3 regions of the Plantactinospora sp. ZYX-F-223 genome follow, and region 2 is predicted to be linked to each of the others. Evidence: predicted binding sites of a transcription regulator. Region 2 holds the regulator's gene; each other region holds the start of a gene.

Region 1 (2,261 bases), on a different contig from region 2:
GCATCGCCGAAGCCCTCGGCCGCACGGTCGACGACCCGGGTACCACACACCCGCACCGGCGCCGCCTGGTTCGGGATCTGCGCCGCCGCGCTCATCTGCGTGGTGCTCATCGTCTTCATGCTGCAGAACACCCGCAGCGTCGAGGTCACCTTCCTGTGGATGCAGGGCACTCTGCCGTTGGCCCTGGCCCTGCTGATCGCCGGTGTCGGCGTCGCGATCCTGACCATGGTGGTTGGCGCCGCCCGCATCACCCAACTGCGCAGACTGTCCCGCCGCCAGCGTCACTGATCTGCGCCCTGGAGCTGGCCGTACGACGAGCCTGGGCGCGAAGATCCGGCTGCGGTTGCGCAACCGCGCCTTCCGCGACCCCGCCGCCAAGCTCGACGCCCCGGCCTGCCATTCTCCCGACTGCAGCCCTTCGCCGGATCCCTTGCGGCGACGGGCAGAAGGAACCTGCCATGACACACGCCACTGCTACCAGCCGCGCGACGACGATCTCGCCAACGCCGCCATCGACTCCACGACTGCGGATGGAACCCACCGGCTCCCGCCGTACCCTCCTGGACGGCGGTTGGTGGCCCCGCTCGACCGACCCGGTCGCGGAACTGCCGGGTCTCGTCCTGGCCATCGACAAACTTCGCGGACCCGTCACCAGGCTCGTCCTCGCCGCCGACGGCTGGGACACCCACCCCCGCCGGCTGGGGTTGGCCGACCGGGTCCTCCGGCTGGGCTACTTCAGCAGCCAGCCCATCAGCCTGATCACCGCGCTGTGCGCCAACGGCGACCGCGTCGACCTGCTGATCGTCCCGCCGGAGACCGCGAGCGACACCGCCGACGCGGCGATGGTCCTCGCCGCCGTCACCAGCAACCAGGTGCACCCCCAACACATCCTGCTCGCCGTCACCACGTCCACTCCCGCTGCGGTCGATGACGCTCCCGCAGCCGTCTGGGAGGACGAAGGCGGTCAGCCAGGTCTCACGCCGCCCCGGGCCTTGTCGGACGCACGGTAAGGCGGCATCGTCCCACCGGCGGTGCGGGCAGACCACGGTGGGGCGGGGTTTTCGGTACCTCGCGTACCCGGCGGCACCAGACGGCGGCGTACGGCGAGGTTCCTGAGGAGGACGTTGTCCTTGCACTCTCGGGCGGCGAGTGCTACACCGTAGCTAGCACTCGCCCTTCGTGAGTGCCAGCCGAATGGGATGAGCCCTTTGTGGGCGTGCGCGATGTGTTCGTCGCAGGTCGGTCCGAGCAGTGCTGAATGTCGGCACGACGAGTAGAGGACGACACAGATGGCCAAGTTGATCGTATTCGGTGAGGACGCCCGTCGCGGCCTCGAACGCGGCATGAACATGCTCGCCGACACGGTAAAGGTGACGCTCGGCCCCAAGGGCCGCAATGTCGTGCTGGGTAGCGGATGGGGTGCGCCGACCATCACCAACGACGGCGTGAGCATCGCTAAGGAGATCGAACTCGACGACCCGTACGAGAAGCTCGGTGCGGAGTTGGTCAAGGAGGTCGCGAAGAAGACCGACGACGTGGCCGGGGACGGCACGACGACGGCCACCGTCCTGGCCCAGGCGCTGGTGCGGGAAGGACTGCGCAACGTGGCCGCCGGGGCGAACCCGGTCGCACTCAAGCGCGGCATCGAGCAGGCCGTGGTCGCGGTGACCGAGGCGCTGCGCCACCAGGCCCAGGAGGTCGAGACCAGGGAGCAGATCGCGGCCACGGCGTCCATCTCCGCCGCCGACCCCGTTGTCGGTGAACTCATCGCCGAAGCGATGGACAAGGTCGGCAAGGAAGGCGTGATCACCGTCGAGGAGGGCAACACCTTCGGCCTGGAGCTGGAGTTCACCGAGGGCATCCGCTTCGACAAGGGCTGCATCTCGCCCTACTTCGTCACCGACACGGAACGGATGGAAGCCGTTCTCGACGACCCGTACCTGCTCATCGTCGAGAACAAGATCTCGAACCTGACCGACCTCCTCCCGATCCTGGAACAGGTCATGCATGCGGGCAAGCCGCTGGCCATCATCGCCGAGGACGTCGAGGCGGAGGCCCTCGCCACCCTTGTCGTGAACACGGTCCGCGGCACCCTCACCTCGGTGGCAGTCAAGGCGCCCGGCTTCGGTGACCGCCGCACGGCCATGCTGGCCGACCTCGCCGTCCTCACCGGCGCTCAGGTCGTCAGCGACACCGTCGGTCACACGTTGGGAAACGTGACCCTCGACATGCTCGGCCGGGCCCGCAGGGTGGTCGCCACC
Region 2 (2,261 bases):
GGTGTCCACCGCGATCGGCGCCTCCACCCCGAACGCCGTCTCGTGCAGGTCGAGTTCGAGCCGCAGGATCGCGTCGGCCCCGGGCCGGGTACGCGGACGCGGCCCGCGCGCGCCACCCGCCGCCCCGAAGAACGCGTCCATGATGTCCTGGAAGCCGACGAACGGCCCACCGGCACCGCCCGGGCCGGCCCCGGGGCCGCCACCAGGGGCCAGCGGGTCGCCACCGAGGTCGACGATCTGCCGCTTCTGGTCGTCCGAGAGGACCTCGTACGCGGCGTTGATGTCCTTGAACTTCTCGTGTGCCTCCGGATCCGGATTCACGTCCGGGTGGTACTGCCGCGCCAACTTGCGGTAGGCGCGCTTGATGTCGTCGTCGGAGGCGTCCCGGCTGACGCCGAGAATCCCGTAGTAGTCCTTGGCCACTGCGTTCCGTGTCCTCATGTCTGTCTCGCGTTACCGTCCGCCGGTCGTCAGGGTGAGCTTTGGTGGTCAGTTCTGCGCCAGCACGTCGCCGACGTAGCGTGCCACGGCCCGCACCGTGGCGATGGTGCCCGGGTAGTCCATCCGGGTGGGACCCAACACGCCGAGTCCGCCGACGATGGTCGTACCCGGACCGTATCCGGTGCTGACCACCGAGGTGGCCCGCAGATTGTCGATCTCGTTCTCGTCGCCGATGCGTACCTGGAGGGTGTTCGGCTCCACCTCGCCGATCAGCTTGAGCAGGATGACCTCCTCCTCGAGCGCCTCGAGGATGGGCCGCAGCGACCCCTGGAAGTCGAGCAGCCCGCCCCGGGTCAGGTTGGCGGTGCCGGCCATCACGATCCGCTCCTCGTGCCGCTCGACCAGGGTCTCCAGCAGCACCGTGGCGAGCGTGGTCATCGCCGGGCGGAGCCCCGGAGGCACCTCGTCGACCAGCGCCTGGACCAGCGGCGGGGTCTCGGCCAGCTTCTCGCCGCCGAGCCGCTCGTTGACCAGCCGGCGCAGGTCGGTCACGTCGTCGGCGCTGATCGGGGTCGGCAGCTCGACCAGCCGCTGCTCCACCCGACCGGTGTCGGCGATCATGACCAGCATCAGCCGGGTGGTGGAGATCGGCACCAGCTCCAGGTGCCGGACGGAGGACCGGGCCAGGCTCGGGTACTGCACCACGGCCACCTGCCGGGTGAGCTGGGCGAGCAGCCGGACCGTACGGTGCACCACGTCGTCGAGGTCCACCGCGCCGACCAGGAAACGCTCGATCGCCCGGCGCTCGGCCGGGGTGAGCGGCTTGACCCGGGAGAGCCGGTCCACGAAGAGCCGGTAGCCACGGTCCGTGGGGACCCGGCCGGCGCTGGTGTGCGGCTGCCGGATGTAGCCCTCCTCCTCCAGCACGGCCATGTCGTTGCGGACGGTGGCCGGGGAGACCCCGAGCTGGTGCCGCTCGACCAGGGCCTTGCTGCCGACCGGTTCCTGGGTGGCGACGTAGTCCTCCACGATCGCGCGCAGCACGTCGAGCTTGCGGTCGTCGAGACCCATCCTCACCTCCCTGCGACGTCCCGGCCCCGGCTGGGCGAAACGACCGGGGCGGCCACGACGGTCGGGCCAGGTCCGCCCTGGCACTCGACTGTAGCGAGTGCCAGTCTACGACCAAGGCGTACCCGGCGCGATGATCGATTGGAAGGGCTATCCGAACCCGGACAACAGGCTTGCCAGCACACCCTACCCCGGTCGGCCTAGCAGGTACGGTCGGCCATTGTCCAGATTCAATCCGCCGGGCGGCTGGCGCCGGTTGAGCGGGAGTCCTACCGTGACCTCCATGACTGAACCGCCTCGCCCTCCCGGAGAATACGGCGGTCCGCCCCCGGACCCGACCGCCCCGATGAATCCGGGCCAATACCCGACGCCAGGCGAGGGGTACCCCCCGCCCGCCGCACCCCAGTATGGTGCGCCCGGCACGCCCCCGCCGACCTCCGGCGGCGGCACGTACCCGACCTCGGGCGGCGGGACCTACCCGACGTCAGGTGGCGGGACCTATCCGACCTCCGGTGGCGGTTATCCCCCGCCCGGTGGGTACCCGCCACCCGGCGGTTACCCACCCCCCGGCGGCGGTTACCCACCCCCCGGCGGCCAGCCACCGGGCGGCTACCCCGGTACCGGCTACCCGCCACCGGGCGGCTACCCGGGCAACCCGTACGGCGCCCCGGCACCGTCCGGCTACGCCAACAGCGACGAGAAGACCTGGGCCCTGATCGCCCACTTCGGCGGCATCGTGGTCGGCTTCATCG
Region 3 (2,261 bases), on a different contig from region 2:
GGGCGGCTGGTCACCGGCTCCGTGCCGGGCGGCTGGTCACCGGCTCCGTGCTGGGCGGCTGGTCACCGGCCTGCGGCTGTGACGGTGGCTACGAACGAACGATGATCGCGAAGCGGGTGGATTCCGGCATCCCGACCGCGCGGTGGGCCTGGTCCGGGCGGAGCGCCAGGTAGACGGCGCTGGCCGCGCCGTCGGTCTGGCCGGGACCCAGCACGTCGAGCACCAGTACCCGGGTTGCCAGGACGGTCGGCTTCGGTGCCCGGCCCGCCTGGTCACCGCCGGGTGCCGCGAGGAGATCCACCCGGGCTCCCGGCCGGGCCACCGTCAGCGCGGCCGGCTCGGCGAGCCGGATCGGCACCCCCACGGTCCCCGCCGGCACCGGCACCCCCGAGTCGCCCGGGGCTACCGTGCCACCGGGTCCAGCCGGCGACCCGCTGGGCCGCTCCGCCGGCCCGCTCCCCGCCGCCGGACTCGCGCCGGCCGACCCGGTGGACGCCGGTCCGCCGGACCCGGCGGGGTCGGCCTTGCCCCCGCTGGCACCGGCCGACGGCGCGGGGCAGGGCGACATCGGCTCGGGTAGGTAGAGCGCGCCGAGCGCGAGCGCCAACAGGGCGGCGACCAGCATCCAGCGGAGTATCGAGCCGGCACCCGGTCGTGACCAGCGGGTCGGGCTCAGCGTGGCATCGCGACGGGTGGGCGTACGGTCGAGCGCCACGGCGAACCTCCCTCGGCCCGGCGGCGCCAGTGGGGTCGGCGTCGTCCGGTGCGCAGCAGGCTAGGCGAGGGCGCCTGGGGGAGGCAGTCGAGGATTCACGCCCTGTGGATAACTCGGGGGGTTGTGGATAACTCCACTGACCCCGGCCAGGCGCATTCGCCCAGGCCGCCCCGCCGGGAGACGGAGGGGTCGGCGAAGCGACCTGCCGGCCACCGTGTCGACGGCGGACGAGCCGGCCTTCTCCCAGCCCCGGCAGATGCGCTGGTTGGAGGTCGTCAGGTCGTGCTGGTCGAGGAGGAGGACGTCGCCTTCGGCTTGCTGCCGGACCCGCTCGACGCGCCGTTGGTCGAGCCGGATCCGCCGCCGCTGGTGGAGCTGGACGTGCCGCCGCTGGTCGAGCCCGAGTCGCCGCCGGAGCCGGTCTTCGTGGAGTCGCTCTTCGACGAGTCGGACTTGGCCGCCGTGGAGCTGCCGGCCCCTTCCGAGCCGTTGCTCCGGGAGTCGGTCCGATAGAAGCCGGAGCCCTTGAAGACGATGCCCACGGAGTTGAAGAGCTTGCGCAGGCGACCCTCGCACGCCGGGCACTCGGTCAACGGCTCATCGGTGAAGGACTGCACCGCCTCGAGCTGGTGGCCGCACTCGGTGCAGGCGTACTGGTAGGTGGGCACGTTCCCCTCCGGATCTTGCAAGTCTGTTGGCACTCGACGTATCCGAGTGCCAATGGTGCGGCATCGTACCCGTTTTCGTCCAGCCAAAGTGTCCGGGCCGACGCCGGGGAACCCGGACCCGCGACCGGTCAACCGGACACCACCGGCTGGAGTCCACCGGAAGGGGTGATCACGGCCCGTACCGGACAGTCATGATCCATCGCCGGGACCGAGTCGATCAACTCGCCGTCGTGCAACAGCGCCACCGTGAGGGCCCCGGGAGCGGCCCGGGCGAGGGCACGGTCGTACGAGCCGCCGCCGCGACCGAGCCGGACGCCGCGCCGGTCGACCGCCACCGCCGGTACGACGACCAGCTCCGCCGAGCCGATCGCGCCCCGACCGAGCCGGTCGGTGGCGGGCTCCCGCAGCCCTCGGCCGGCCGCGACCAGGCAGCCCGGTCCGGCGTACGGCGCCCAGTCCAGGTCGAGGTCGGGGCGGAGTACCGGCAGCAGGAGCTGTGCACCCGGTCCCAGAGCGCCGGCCAGCTCGTCCGGCAACTCCGCTCCGCCCGGCTCACTGCCGACCGGCACGTAGCCGGTGACCAGGCGCGGTCGTACCCGCTGGGCCAGGGTGCGGAGTTCGGCCCGGACACGCTCGGCGGCGGCCAGTCGGGCCGGAGCCGACAGCGCCCGGCGCCGGGCCAGCATGGTGGCCCGGAGCGCGCTCTTGCGCGGGCCGACCCCTTCATCCGAAAAATCCGGCACGTAACACTCCCGGGGGCAGGCCGGTTAACCATTGCGGTTGGGTCAGCATCGCAGCATCGGGTGCCGAGCTTCCGGGGGGATGAGTGACGCTGCGTGGACGCTTGACCACAGCTTTCCTCGCCGTCGTGCTCGGGC

Evidence for each region. Region 2 encodes HrcA, which represses chaperone genes, less so after heat shock. Its sites were predicted from a motif close to GGTTNGCACNCTCNNNNNGAGNGTGCNAACC; they were not measured.
Region 1: a site for HrcA is predicted at 1,162-1,192, ahead of groL (chaperonin GroEL). Genes of this name have one in related genera too.
Region 3: a site for HrcA is predicted at 1,408-1,438, ahead of AAH979_RS21045 (FmdB family zinc ribbon protein). Genes of this name have one in related genera too.

Annotation. Positions count from the first base shown of each region.
Region 1 covers NZ_JBDJAV010000011.1:26,735-28,995, forward strand. The annotation lists gene AAH979_RS13330 (lipopolysaccharide assembly protein LapA domain-containing protein) at 1-288, shown strand, start outside; gene AAH979_RS13335 (DUF5994 family protein) at 531-1,010, shown strand; gene groL (chaperonin GroEL) at 1,290-2,261, shown strand, end outside.
Region 2 covers NZ_JBDJAV010000026.1:54,418-56,678, reverse strand. The annotation lists gene dnaJ (molecular chaperone DnaJ) at 1-423, opposite strand, end outside; gene hrcA (heat-inducible transcriptional repressor HrcA) at 490-1,512, opposite strand; gene AAH979_RS25185 (DUF4870 domain-containing protein) at 1,793-2,261, shown strand, end outside.
Region 3 covers NZ_JBDJAV010000020.1:82,296-84,556, reverse strand. The annotation lists gene AAH979_RS21050 (flagellar biosynthesis protein FlgA) at 89-715, opposite strand; gene AAH979_RS21045 (FmdB family zinc ribbon protein) at 991-1,383, opposite strand; gene AAH979_RS21040 (5-formyltetrahydrofolate cyclo-ligase) at 1,512-2,069, opposite strand.